Regions from separate parts of the Streptomyces sp. NPDC051172 genome, predicted to be linked through region 1. Evidence: riboswitches for the same ligand, from Rfam matches in the RefSeq annotation. Region 1 holds a riboswitch; each other region holds the start of a gene.

What was found. Region 1 has a riboswitch for cyclic di-AMP ahead of AB0N07_RS14430 (C40 family peptidase). Riboswitches for the same ligand answer to the same signal wherever they lie in the genome.
Positions count from the first base shown of each region.
Region 2: linked by a shared signal. The riboswitch ahead of AB0N07_RS26020 (peptidoglycan DD-metalloendopeptidase family protein) and the one ahead of AB0N07_RS14430 (C40 family peptidase) in region 1 are both predicted to bind cyclic di-AMP.
Region 3: linked by a shared signal. The riboswitch ahead of AB0N07_RS21780 (M23 family metallopeptidase) and the one ahead of AB0N07_RS14430 (C40 family peptidase) in region 1 are both predicted to bind cyclic di-AMP.

Region 1 covers NZ_JBFBBE010000019.1:76,588-81,127, reverse strand. Annotated here, with positions in the region: gene AB0N07_RS14440 (LysR family substrate-binding domain-containing protein) at 52-837, opposite strand; gene AB0N07_RS14435 (DUF5997 family protein) at 896-1,300, shown strand; cyclic di-AMP (ydaO/yuaA leader) riboswitch at 1,492-1,665, shown strand; gene AB0N07_RS14430 (C40 family peptidase) at 1,722-3,077, shown strand; gene AB0N07_RS14425 (DinB family protein) at 3,236-3,922, opposite strand; gene AB0N07_RS14420 (VOC family protein) at 4,065-4,496, shown strand; gene AB0N07_RS14415 (MFS transporter) at 4,503-4,540, opposite strand, start outside.
Region 2 covers NZ_JBFBBE010000046.1:10,087-14,626, forward strand. Annotated here, with positions in the region: gene AB0N07_RS26005 (TetR family transcriptional regulator C-terminal domain-containing protein) at 1-510, shown strand, start outside; gene AB0N07_RS26010 (SGNH/GDSL hydrolase family protein) at 622-1,449, opposite strand; partial or broken gene AB0N07_RS26015 (DUF6250 domain-containing protein) at 1,569-1,978, opposite strand; gene AB0N07_RS26020 (peptidoglycan DD-metalloendopeptidase family protein) at 2,045-2,944, opposite strand; cyclic di-AMP (ydaO/yuaA leader) riboswitch at 2,949-3,116, opposite strand; gene AB0N07_RS26025 (alpha-galactosidase) at 3,424-4,540, opposite strand, start outside.
Region 3 covers NZ_JBFBBE010000034.1:57,959-62,498, reverse strand. Annotated here, with positions in the region: gene AB0N07_RS21790 (pitrilysin family protein) at 1-1,002, shown strand, start outside; gene AB0N07_RS21785 (pitrilysin family protein) at 999-2,387, shown strand; cyclic di-AMP (ydaO/yuaA leader) riboswitch at 2,591-2,756, shown strand; gene AB0N07_RS21780 (M23 family metallopeptidase) at 2,769-3,533, shown strand; gene AB0N07_RS21775 (GntR family transcriptional regulator) at 3,721-4,413, shown strand.

The DNA of each region.
Region 1 (4,540 bases):
TCCATCGCCCCACCGGATGGTCGGAACGGGGCGAGGCCGCCCCGAGGGAGGCTATGCCCGGCGGCGGGGCTTCCTTCGCTTGGCGCCCTTGGAGACGTCGGATCCGGCCCTCGGGTTGCTCCCCGCCGACTTCCCAGCCGTTTTTCCGGTCACCTTTGCCGCCGCGGGCTTGCGCCGGGCGCCGGTCGTGTCGCCCGCCTTGCCCTTCGTTTCCGGTGTCGCCGCCTTGCGGCCGCGGGAGCTGTTGGCCGTGCGACCGCGGACGATTCCGATGAAGTCCTCGACCAGGTCCGTGGTCGCCTCCTCGGGCCACGCCAGGGCGATGCTCGACGCGGGGCCGTCCACCAGCGGCCGGTACGTGAGGTCCTTGCGGTGGTACAGACGGGCCAGCGACTGGGGGACGACCAGGAGGCCGACGCCCGCCGCGACGAGTTCCACGGCGTCCTCGGTGGTGGCGGGGCGCTCGAAGGCGGGCTCGCCCGGCGGCCGGTCCCAGTCGAAGACGTCGTCGAGGGGGTGGAAGAGCACCTCGTCCGCGAGGTCCTCGACGGTCACCTCGTCCGCCGCCGTGATCACATGGTCCTTGGGGACGACGACGACCGTCGTCTCGGTGTAGAGCGGGATCGCGCTGAAGAACGTACGGTCGACCGGCAGCCGTACGAGTCCCGCGTCGGCCCCGCCCGCGCGCAGCACGTCGGATGCCTCGGCGGCCGGTACGGCGAGGAGGTTCAGCGGGATGTCGGGCAGGCGCTCGTTCCAGATCCGCACCCACTTGGCGGGCGTCACTCCCGGGACGTACGCAAGCCGGAACGCCTGGGGTTCTTCCGAGCCTGTCACCAGGCCAGGCTACCGGCCGTGGTCGGAGGACTCGCACATGCTCGATACCCTGGACGGCATGAAGTCGCACCAGAGCACCCAGACGATGAAGCCCGCGACCGCGGCGAAGAAGCTGGGTGTGTACCTCGAGGCCACCCCCGCCGAGTTCCGGGAGGGCGTCGTCTCACGAGCCGAGCTCGACCAGCTCCAGGCCGAGCCGCCCGAGTGGCTGCGCGAGCTGCGGGCAAACGGTCCGCACCCCCGTCCGGTGGTCGCGGCGAAGCTGGGCGTCTCCATCGCGGGTCTCGCCCGGGGCGGGATCACCGAGGCGCTCACCACCGAGCAGATCGAGGCCCTGAAGCAGGAACAGCCCGAGTGGCTGCAGAAGGAGCGCGCCACCCAGGCGGAGGTCCGCAAGGAGGCGGCGCGCATCAAGAAGCGCGACGCCGAGCGTGAGGCTCGCAGCGAGGGCCCGCGGGCCTGACGCGGCCCGTTCGCAACGGACGGTTGCCGTCCGGATCCACTGTGTGCACAACGCACGGATCTGACGGCACGTCACGACGAAGGTCACAGAAGCGTATCGGACATTCCGGCCTTCAACCTTCACACGAGCCGCACAAGTTGGCTAGCGTGTCGTCAGGCCGCACGAGTTCCTCCGGCGAACCCCGCCGGGACGCGCGGCCTCCGCCGAATCCGGTACGCCCCTGTGGCAGCCGGAACCGGGGACCCAACCGAACGACGGGGTGAATCGGCCCAACTGCCCGCCAGGCAGGGGCCGTAGGGCATGCCTTCCGGAACCGACCGCCCGAACCCGACAGCTAACTCGGTAGGCGGAGTACGGAAGGAGTACGGCTCCCATGGCGCCGGATCGACCATCGCGCACCGCAGGCTCGGGCCTTCCCGGCATGCGCAATTCCGCTCTCGCGACCGCCGCCCTCACCTCGGTGGCCCTGTTCTCGCAGACCGCCGACGCCGCACCGACGACGGGCGACGAGGGGCCCAGCCGCGAGGCCGTCCGGCAGCGGGTGAGCAGCCTCTACGACCAGGCCGAGTCCGACACCGGCAACTACAACTTCACCCGGGCCCAGCTGCTGGGAGCGCGGCCGCCCGCCGCCCCGCCCCGCGAGCGCGGCCGCTCGGATCCGGCACTCGACTCGGTGTCCCGGCGGTGGTTCGACGGAGCCCGCGCCTCGCTGGGTCCGACGGTGCCTGCGCTGCTGCCGGCCGACCGTATGCCGGACCGCCGGGCCGAGCCCCGGACCGCGCGCCCGGCGGACAGCCGCAGCACCGCCCTTGAGCTGGAGGCGACCGCCCGGCCCGTGGCCGAGCTGACCTCCGCGGAGTCCCGCCGTACGGTGGCCGAGCTGACCGCCGGCCCCACGGCTGCGCTCCCCGCCATCCCGCTGCCCCGACAGGAGGCCGCCTCCGCGCTGCCCGCTGCGGCCCCCGAGTCCAGGCAGACCTCCCTGCGCAGGTCCAAGGAGCAGAATCAGCGCAAGATCGCGGCGGCCAGCGAGCTGCTGTACCGGTACACCGCCCGGCAGACATCCGCACCGCGCCCGGCTGTCGGGGCCGTGCCGGCCCAGCTCCCCCGGCAGGACCAGGCGCAACAGACCCGCCCGGCGGCCGAGGAAGCGTGGCGGCTGCAGGAGCCGACGGTCCTCGACACTGGCCTGCCCCCGGCCGGGGCACAGCTGATGCAGCCGTCCGTCCTCGACACCGGCGTACCCGCGGTCGAGCAGTGGCGCATGCAGCCTTCCGTGCTGGACACGGGCGTACCCGCCGTGGAGGAATGGCGCACCCAGCCGTCCGTGCTCGACACCGGCATACCTCAGGCCGGGGGTTGGACCATGCAGCCGTCCGTCCTCGACACGGGTGTGCCCGCAACCGTTACGCCCACCGCCACCAAGGCCGACAGGGCGATCGACTTCGCCCGTGCACAGATCGGCAGGCCGTGTCTGTGGGGTGCGGTCGGGCCGGAGTCGTACGACAACGCCGGGCTCACCCAGGCCGCCTGGCGGGCCGCGGGGGTCACCCTGCCACGGACCCCGTACGAGCAGGCGGGCGCCGGCACCGTGATTCCCCTGGCCGAGAGCCGCCCCGGAGACCTGATCTTCTTCAACGACAACTTCAGCCACGTCGGCATCTACACCGGCAACGGCCTGATGATTCACGCACCGGGTCCGGGCGCGGTCATCCGCGAGGACTCGGTCCACTACGCAGGCGAAGCCGCGGTCCGTATCGCAGTACGCCCCATGTGACACCAACGGCTCACTGAACCAGGAGGAGGCCGCCGACGGAAGTCGGTGACCTCCTCCTTTTCAGCCACAGGCACTCCACAACATCCTGTGACGCATGACCGCATTCGCAACGGCCGCCTGTGGCTCCGGTTCCGGGAGCGCCGGTACCCGTGACCGCATCAGCACGGTCCTGCGGGCCCAGCAGGTGGGGCTGATTCCCACGCCGTGACCCGTGGCGGCGCGGTCAGGGCCGGCGCGCGGTACAGGTCGCGCAGCAGGGCGATCTCGGCCCCGTGGTGCAGGACTTCCTGGTTGACCCACCACACGATGTCGACGAAGGGCTCTTCCGCGTCGCTGCCGTGCGGATACGTACAGTGGCCGACCTTGTCGAGTGCCGCGTCGCCGCTGTTCAGCAGCGCCTCCCGCCAGGCCGTGACTCCGGCGTCGAAGGCGGCGACGGCCGCTGCCACGTCCCCGCTGACGAGGTAGTCGTCCCGGGTGAGGCGGTGGGTGCCTGCCGTGTGATCGGCGCGGAGGGTCAGCATCTCGCTGAGGTGGCTCAGCCGCCACGCGATGGTGGTGAAGGGCGGTGGCCACGGATGCGGGTAGGACGCCGCGTCACGTCCCCAGTCTCCGTCCGCGGCACCGGCCAGCAGGGTGGCGCGCGGTCCGGGCCCGTCCGCCCTTCGCCGCACCGACCAGCAGTCCGCCACCGGCTCCCAGAGGTACTCCTCGTCGGTCATGGGCCCGACCTCGGTGTCCGAACCGTCGCCGCTGTCCATCACCGGCCCGGTCAGCCGGGCGGCCAGACGCCCACAGGCGAAGTCGAACTGCTCCAGCAACGGAGCCAGACGAGACACGGTCACCGACACTCCCATGGCGGACTCGTGGGCGCACGGCGCAGGCATGAACCGACCGGCTAGCCTGGCACAACCGGCGCACACCCCGCCTCTCCTTTTCCGAGGCCGGGTATTCCGGCAACAGGTTCCCGATGACAGGGAGTCGGCCATGAAGCCGAACCGCTCCATCCCCTCCTCGACCGTCATCCCCGTCCTGATCTACCCCGATGTACGCGCGGCGGTCGCCTGGCTCGGTGCGGCCTTCGGGTTCGTGGAACGGGTACGGATCGGCGAGGACCACCGCGCGCAGCTCGGGTTCGGCGACGGTGCCGTGATCGTCGGGGACACCCGCAAGGACCGCCGTCCCCCGCGCCCCGGCGAGGTCACTCACTCGGTCACGGTCCGCGTCGAAGACGCCCGCGCCCACTGCGAACAGGCCCGGGCACACGGCGCACGCATCGTCATGGAACCCACCGACTTCGAGTACGGGGAACGCCAGTACACGGCCGAGGACCTCGCGGGCCATCAGTGGACGTTCTCGGAGACCCTCGCGGACATTGCGCCGGAGGAGTGGGGCGGGCAGACGGTCTCAGTCGGCTGAGGAGCGTCAGCCCGGCGGGGGCCCCGTCCCGCCCTTGAGTCGTT
Region 2 (4,540 bases), on a different contig from region 1:
TCAGCGCTCGGCGTGAGCAACGCGCTGGTGCTGTACCACTTCTCCACCAAGGAGAAGCTGGTCGCCGCCGCGTTCACCTTCGCGGCCGAGGACGACCTCGCGCATCTGCGCAAGCTTCTCGGCCGCCGTACGACGGCGCTGCGGCGACTGCGGTCGGCGGTGCGCTGGTACGCACCCACGGGCCAGGCCAAGGGCTGGCGGCTGTGGATCGAGGGCTGGGCGGCGGCGCTGCGCGAGCCCGCGCTGCAGGAGGTCACGCGCGACCTCGACAAGCAGTGGAAGGCGGCGATCGCCGAGGTCGTCACGGAGGGCGTGGCCGCGGGCGAGTTCGACTGCCCGGACCCGCATGGCGCGGCCCTGCGGCTGACCGCCCTGCTCGACGGGCTCGCCGTGCAGCTGACTTCGTACGCGGGTGCCGTGCCGCGGGCGCGGGCGCAGGAGTGGGTGGACGACGCGCTGGCCCGTGAACTGGGGCTGGAGCGGGCGGCGTTGACGGCTTCGGAGCACTGAGCCCCCGCACTCGGCGGGGCTCGTGCCACCGGACCGCTTCACCGCCCGCCGCAGCGAGGGCCGCTGTCAAGCCATCACGAGCGCCCCGCCCAGCACGGTTTCAGGCGCCCGTCAGGCCACCGAGGCGATCCGCATCTTGATGTCGTCCGGCGACAGTGCGCCCTTCGCCGTGACGTGGTCCCCGGACGACTCGCCGCGCAACCGGCGGCCGATCCACGGCACCAGGTACTCGCGCGCCCATTGCACGTCGTCCCGTCGTACCTCGAGGGTGCCGCGCGGCGGGAGCGGCGGCCAGGGCTGGTCGGGGTCGGCCGGCACCTCGAGGCCGAGGACCTGTCCGGCGCGCAGCGCCACGCGCGTGTGCCCCTCGGGTGAGAGATGGAGGCGGTCGCCGTCCCACGCCCTGCGGTCCTGAACGGTCTTCAGGGACCACAGGTCGAGCACGGGACAGCCGTACCGGTCGGCGATGGCCCGGACATGACCGTTGTAGGTGGCGATCTTGCCGCGCAGGTGCTTGAGCACGGGGACGCCACGGGTGTCGAAGCCGGTGGTCACCATGACCGTGCCGGCGATTTCGGTGAGCCGGGCCACCGCCCGCTCGAAGCGCTCGGCGACCTCGTCGGGGTCGGTGCCGGGACGGATGATGTCGTTGCCGCCCGCACAGAAGGAGACCAGGTCCGGCGTCAGTTCGACGGCCTGCGGAACCTGGTCCTCCACTATCTGGTCGAGCAGTTTGCCGCGCACGGCGAGGTTCGTGTATCTGAAGTCGCCCTCGGGTCGCCGGTCGGCGAGAAGCACCGCGAACCGGTCGGCCCAACCGACGAACGCCCCGTCGGGGCCGGGGTCGCCGACGCCCTCGGTGAAGCTGTCCCCCACCGCAACGTACGACCCGATCTCTGATCTGCTGTCACTCTTCGAATCGTCTGCCACATCGACCATGATTCACCTTTGAATGTGACCTACGCGACCGTAGGAAAGGGTTGACGCGCGGTGAGATAGGCCACTTCTAAAGTGTTCACCAAGCTCGGAATAACCCTCCGACCAGAGATGTTGACGCGTCAGCGATGTTGTGGGGCGGGCCGCCAGACCCTGAAGTCGGCGATGCGGAAATGGCTCCATGTGGTCCGGAAGGCGAAGTGGCCCCTTGTGTACGGCTCGCGACCAGGAGCGGCTCCGTGTAGTCGTGGATCAGCGGGCGGACCCCGGGCTCCCCGACGTGACGGCGCAGCCGGGTCGTGGTGTTCGTGTTGGCGCCGTAGCACACGTAGTACGTCCTGAGGCAGTCGTACTCGGCCGGCGCCCCGCCGCGGTGGGTGGCGAAGAGGTCGTCCGGGGAGCGGACGTCGGTGGCGTTCCAGATGTTGTCGAGGTCGGACACGCGGTCGTTCGCGCCGCCTTCCGAGACGGGCGTCGCCGTGTACTGGATGACGTACGGCCCTTCGAGCCTCTGTCCGAACCAGACCGTCGAAGGCCGGACCCGGGGATCGAGGTCCGGCCTTCGGCGGCGTGTCAGGCAGGTGGTTCCGAGGGGAGGTCAGCCGACGCCGACGCCCTTCGAGCGGAGGTAGGCGACCGGGTCCACGTCGGAGCCGTAGTCGGGCGTGGTACGGATCTCGAAGTGCAGGTGCGGGCCGGTCACATTGCCGGTCGCGCCGGAGAGGCCGAGCTGCTGGCCCTCCGCCACGGTCTGGCCGGCCGAGACGGAGATCTGGGACATGTGGCCGTACTGGGCGTAGTAGCCGTCGGCGAGCCTGACGACGACCTGGTTGCCGTAGGCGCCGCCCCAGCCCGCGGAGACGACGGTGCCCGCGCCCACGGACTTGATGGAGGTGCCGGTCGGGACGACGAAGTCGACGCCCGTGTGGTACCCGCTGGACCACATGCTGCCGGCCACGTGGTAGCCGGTGCCGATGGTGCCGCCGATCACCGGGAGGGTGAAGCCGGTGGGGGCGGACTCGGAGGCCTTGGTGGCAGTCGCCTCGGCCGCTGACGAGGACGTCTTGGAGGCGGACGAGGGCGACGACTCGGTGGTGTCCGTCGCGGCCTTCCTGCCGATCGTCAGTTTCAGGCCCGGGTGGATCAGCGACGGGTTGTCGCCGACGGCCCGTCGGTTGTCCGAGTAGAGCCTGTGCCAGCCGCCGGCGACATGCTGCTCGTCGGCGATCTTCGAGAGGTAGTCGCCGGTCCGCACCGAATAGGTCCGCACGCCCGCATTTTCGGCGGCGCTCTTCTGGGCCGTCTTCTTCTCGGCGACCGGAAGGGACTGGACGGCCTTTTTCGAAACCGTCTGGGGAGCGGACTGCGTGGTGACGGCATGGGCGCCGGTGGCCCCCATGAGCGGGAGAGCGAGTGCGGCGCCACCGGTTCCGGCGACGGCGATGGAGCGGGTGAAGCGCTGGGGCTTCGGACGGCGGTGCTTACCCTTCGCGGGCATGACGAATTCCTCTCCGGCGCCTGCGAGGTGAGCTGTCGGGTTCGGGCTGGAGATGCCCGGCCACGCATACGACGCGGCTTTACCCCTAGCCGTTCCGGAGACCGGAACAGGCGGTTGTACCTGTGGGTCCCCCGCTCCTGCCGTTCACGGGTGAGTTCTGCGGGCACCGGGCGGCGGCAGGATTGGGCGTCCGTCCGGATTGGTGGCGAACGTAAGCGACCAGGACGCAAAGGAACAAGTGCTGGTTCCCCGAGAATGCGTTTCTATTGATCCCGTGAGAGAAAACCCGGTGACCCTGCGTGAATTCCCGGATGATCATCTCCGTCAAACGCCCTTGTAAAGCACCTGAATTACGTGGACATGACGCGCCACGCACCGTCACGGATATGACGCTCCTCACGTACCCCTGCTCCAGGATCCCCTATTCGGGAGCGAGTTGGAATGAAGGGGCCGAAGGAGCGCCAATCCGGACAGAAGGCTCAGATGCGCCGCAGACGGAAAACTGCCGCGTCGAGGTCACCGCGCAATCCGGTGCGCAGTCCGTGATGCAGCAATACGGCACCGCTGTGGATTTCGCCTGTTTCGGGGCATTCATACGAGGCTGTCGGGTCGAGACCCCGCAGTCGCAGCGCCGGCACGGGCTCGCCGTGGCTCTGCGCCTGGAGCCAGGCGAGGACGACCGCCTCGTCCCCGCGCACGTACTGCACCGCGCTCAGCCCGCCCCGCGGCGGCCGGAGCCGGTAGAGGTCGCCGTGCTGCACCAGCGGCCGGATCTCCTTGTAGAGCGCCACCCATTCGCCGGCCTCGGCGAGCTCCTCCTCGGTCCACCGGGTGAGGTCGCCGCCGACCCCGAGCACACCGGCCATGGAGCTCACGAACCGGAAGCGCAGCGAGCTGATCCGGCCGTTGAGCTGGGTGTTCGGGCTGTCGGTGACCCAGGCGGCCATGACCCGCGCGGGGTGGATCTGGCTGAAGCCGTGCTGGATGGCGAGCCGGTCGAGCGGGTCGGTGTTGTCGGAGGTCCACACCTGGTCCGTACGGCTGATGATCCCGAGGTCGATGCGGCCGCCGCCGCCCGAGCAGGACTCGAAGGCGACATTCGGGTGGGCCGCCCGCAGCCGGTCCAACAGGGCGTACAGGGCACGGACATGATCGACCCACAGGCGCTGCGGGTAGGGCTCGCCGGGCCAGCCCGCGTCGGTGAAGCAGCGGTTGAAGTCCCACTTCACATAGTCGATCGGGGCGCTGGAGAGGAGCGCGTCGAGCTGCTCCCAGAGGTATTCCTGGACGTCTTCCCTGGCCAGGTTCAGTACGAGCTGGTTGCGGAATTCCGTCCGCTTCCGTCCCGGTTGGAACTGCACCCAGTCGGGGTGGGCGCGGTAGAGCTCGCTGTCCGGGTTGACCATCTCGGGCTCGACCCAGATGCCGAACTGCATCCCGAGGGCGTGCACATAGTCCGCGAGGGGCTTGAGGCCGTTCGGGAAGCGGTCCCGGTTGACCGTCCAGTCGCCGAGTCCCGCGCGGTCGCTGGTGCGCTTGCCGAACCAGCCGTCGTCGACCACGAACAGCTCGACGCCGATCGCCGCGGCGCGCCGC
Region 3 (4,540 bases), on a different contig from region 1:
GAGAACCAGCGGGACGTCGTCAAGAACGAGCGCAGGCAGCGCTACGACAATGTGCCGTACGGCACGGCCTTCGAGAGGCTGACCGCCCTCGCCTACCCGGAGGGCCACCCCTACCACCACACGCCGATCGGCTCGATGGCCGACCTGGACGCGGCGACCCTGGAGGACGCGCGCGCGTTCTTCCGCACGTACTACGCGCCCAACAACGCCGTCCTCTCGGTCGTCGGTGACATCGACCCGGAGCAGACGCTCGCCTGGATCGAGAAGTACTTCGGGTCCATCGCCTCGCACGACGGGAAGCCGGAGCCCCGCGACGGCTCGCTGCCGGAGATCATCGGTGAGCAGCTGCGCGAGGTCATCGAGGAGGAGGTCCCGGCGCGCGCTCTGATGGCGGCCTACCGGCTGCCGCAGGACGGCACGCGCGAGGCGGACGCCGCCGACCTGGCGCTCACCGTCCTCGGCGGCGGCGAGTCCTCCCGCCTCTACAACCGGCTGGTGCGCCGCGACCGTACGGCCGTCGCGGCCGGATTCGGCCTGCTGCGGCTGGCCGGAGCACCCTCCCTGGGCTGGCTGGACGTGAAGACCTCCGGTGACGTCGAGGTGCCGGTCATCGAGGCCGCCATCGACGAGGAGCTCGCCCGGTTCGCCGCCGATGGCCCCATGGCCGAGGAAATGGAGCGTGCCCAGGCCCAGTTGGAGCGCGAGTGGCTGGACCGGCTCGGCACGGTCGCGGGCCGCGCCGACGAACTGTGCCGGTTCGCCGTCCTGTTCGGCGACCCTCAGCTCGCGCTGACCGCCGTGCAGCGCGTCCTGGAGGTGACGGCCAAGGAGGTCCAGGAGGTCGCCAAGGCCCGCCTGCGCCCCGACAACCGCGCGGTGCTCGTCTACGAGCCGCTCTCGCCCGAGTCCGCGGAGCACGCCCAGGACGAGGACTTCCCCGAAGACCCCGAGTCCGAAGCCACGGTGGAAGCCACCGACCAGAACGAGGAGGCGGCCAAGTGACCGAGCTCGCCACGATGCAGTTCCACCCGCAGCCCCGGGCGGGCGAGGCCAAGCCGTGGGCGTTCCCGTCCCCCGAGCGCGGCGCGCTCGACAACGGCCTGACCGTCCTGCGCTGCCACCGCCCCGGCCAGCAGGTCGTCGCCGTCGAGGTGCTCCTGGACGCACCCCTGGAGGCCGAGCCGGCCGGTTTCGAAGGCGTCGCCACGATCATGGCCCGAGCCTTCTCGGAGGGCACCGACAAGCACTCCGCCGAGGAGTTCGCCGCCGAACTGGAGCGCGCCGGCGCGACCCTGGACGCGCACGCCGACCACCCGGGCGTACGTCTGAGCCTCGAGGTCCCGGCCTCCCGTCTCGCCAAGGCGCTCGGGCTGCTCGCCGACGCCCTCAGGGCGCCCGCGTTCGCAGACAGCGAGGTCGAGCGGCTGGTCCGCAACCGCCTGGACGAGATCCCGCACGAGCTGGCCAACCCCTCGCGCCGTGCCGCCAAGGAGCTCTCCAAGGAGCTGTTCCCGGCGACCTCGCGCATGTCGCGCCCGCGCCAGGGCACCGAGGAGACGGTCGAGAAGATCGACGCGGCGGCCGTACGCGCCTTCTACGACCGCCATGTCCGGCCCGCCACGGCCACCGCCGTCGTCGTCGGCGACCTCACCGGCATCGACCTGGACGCGCTGCTCGGCGACACCCTGGGCGCCTGGACCGGCTCCAGGGCCGAACCCCGCCCCGTGCCGCCGGTGACCGCCGACGACACCGGGCGCGTGATCATCGTCGACCGTCCGGGCGCCGTCCAGACGCAGCTGCTCATCGGCCGCGTCGGCGCCGACCGGCACGACCGCGTGTGGCCCGCCCAGGTGCTCGGCACGTACTGCCTCGGCGGCACCCTCACCTCGCGCCTGGACCGCGTCCTGCGCGAGGAGAAGGGCTACACCTACGGTGTGCGCGCGTTCGGCCAGGTCCTCAGGTCCGCCCCGGACGGCTCCGGTGCCGCGATGCTCGCCATCAGCGGCTCCGTCGACACCCCGAACACCGGCCCGGCGCTGCAGGATCTGTGGACGGTGCTGCGCACGCTCGCCGAGGGCGGCCTCACCGACGCCGAGCGCGATGTCGCCGTCCAGAACCTCGTCGGTGTGGCGCCGCTGAAGTACGAGACCGCGGCGGCCGTCGCGAGCACGCTGGCCGACCAGGTCGAGCAGCACCTGCCCGACGACTACCAGGCGACGCTGTACCAGCAGCTCGCCGCGACCGGCACCGTGGAGGCCACCGCGGCGGCCGTGAGCGCCTTCCCGGTGGACCGTCTGGTGACGGTTCTCGTCGGTGACGCGGCCCAGATCAAGGAGCCCGTCGAGGCGCTCGGTATCGGTGAAGTCACGGTGGTGTCGGCCGAGTAGCGGCACGCGCGCGTGGGGTGGCCCTGGTGACGGATGCGTTACCAGGGCCCTCTTATGTCCGAATTGGCGGAGAATCGAAGGAGAGTTGCCTGTCTGCCCTGTGTGATGCGCTACAAACAGCGTGATCCGTTTGGGGATTGAAAGCGGCCCCGCTTAGCGTCTTCCGGGCTGTCCGTCAGGCACCGCGCCGCATCCGCGGCACCGGACAGCCATCGCCGAGTCCCCGTACGGCGCGAGCCAGGGGAGCCGGGGACCCATCGCAGTCCCCTGGGGTGAATCGGACGCCCGCGCGTGCAGCGAGGGGGTCCGTAGGAGACCTTCCTGCTCCGAACCCGTCAGCTAACCCGGTAGGCGAGAGGGAAGGAAAGGACCAGCCACCACATGGCGTTCACGCGCGCCACCGGGAAGCGTCGTCGCCCCGCACGGACGCACCGCACCACCACCCGCGCCGCCGGGGTCGCGGCCCTCGCCGCCACCGGCGTCATCGGTACCCTCGCGGCCCCCGCGCTCGCCGCCGACACCTCCGTCGAGCAGACCGGCCTCACCCCCGTCATCACCATCGGCGACACGATCGCCAACAGGATCGAGGCCCAGGCCGACGCCCAGAAGCAGGCCGCCGAGGAGGCCGCGCTCAAGAAGGCGGCCCAGGAGGCGGCACGCGAGAAGGCCGCTGCCCAGGCCAAGCAGGAGCGCGAGGCCAAGGAGCGCGCCGCCCGCGAGGCCGAGCGCAAGCGCCTCAACACGTTCGTGGCGCCGATCTCGAACTCGTACGTCTCCACCGGCTACCGGGCCAGCAGCTCGCTGTGGTCCTCCGGCAGCCACACCGGCATCGACTTCCACGCCGCGAGCGGCACGCCCGTGCACGCGGTCGGCGCCGGCACCGTCGTCCAGACCGGCTGGGGCGGCGCCTACGGCAACCAGATCGTGATCAAGATGAACGACGGCACGTACACCCAGTACGGCCATCTGTCGTCCATCGGCATCTCCGTGGGCCAGACGGTCACCCCGGGCCAGCAGATAGGCCTCTCCGGCGCGACCGGCAACACCACCGGACCGCACCTGCACTTCGAGGCCCGTACGACCCCCGAGTACGGCTCGGACATCGACCCCGTCGCCTACCTGCGCTCGCACGGCGTGAACGTCTGACGGCGCATCGCAAGATCTCCTTCCGGCCCCGGCTCCCGAGCCGGGGCTTTCGGTGTTTCTGCCGCCCCGCTGTCCAAAAAATATCCATGGATTCCGGCCCGCCGTCGGAAATTCCGGCTCCGTGCAATAGAGTCACCGATACACGTCAATCATCGACGTTTCACGGGGATTAAGTCGGAGGTCGGTCATGCGTATTCCGGCGCACTCGGTGTGCACGGCGATCCGGGACGACATCGTCGCCGGTGTCTACGAGCGTGGCAGCCGGCTCACCGAGGAACTCCTCGCGCGCCGCTACGGCGTCTCGCGCGTCCCCGTGCGCGAGGCGCTGCGCACGCTGGAGGCCGAGGGCTTCGTGGTGACCCGGCGGCACGCGGGCGCGTGCGTCGCGGAACCGACCGAGCAGGAGGCCGCCGACCTGCTGGAGATGCGCATGCTCCTGGAACCGCTCGGCGCCTCCCGGGCCGCCCAGCGGCGCACCGACGCCCATCTCAAGGTACTGCGCGGCCTGGTCAGGCTGGGTCAGGAGCGGGCCAGGAGGGGCAACAGCGAGGATCTGCGCTCCCTGGGAGGCTGGTTCCACGAGACGCTGGCCCAGGCCTCCGGCAGCCCCGCGCTGACCTCGATGCTGACCCAGCTGCGCCACAAGATCGCCTGGATGTACGCCGTGGAGGCACCGGTCGACCCCGGGCAGTCCTGGGCGGAGCACGGGGCGATCGTCGACGCCGTGGCCCGCGGCGACAGCGAGCGCGCGCGGGCGGTCACGACGCTGCACACCGAGCGCTCGACCGCGGCGCACCGGCTGCGCTTCGGCGGAGAGGGCCGCGCGAACGGTGTGAGGAACTCGCAACATGCCGTAAACATGTCGGGCCTGCGGCATTAACACGGGCGCCGTATACAAAGAAGCAACAATTCGCGGGGCATTATTTCTGCTGCCCGCGACCGGTAATTCCGCCGCCCCTGTGCGGGAAAAGCAAAGGGCCCGCCCGGCAATTCGGACGAGCCCTTCT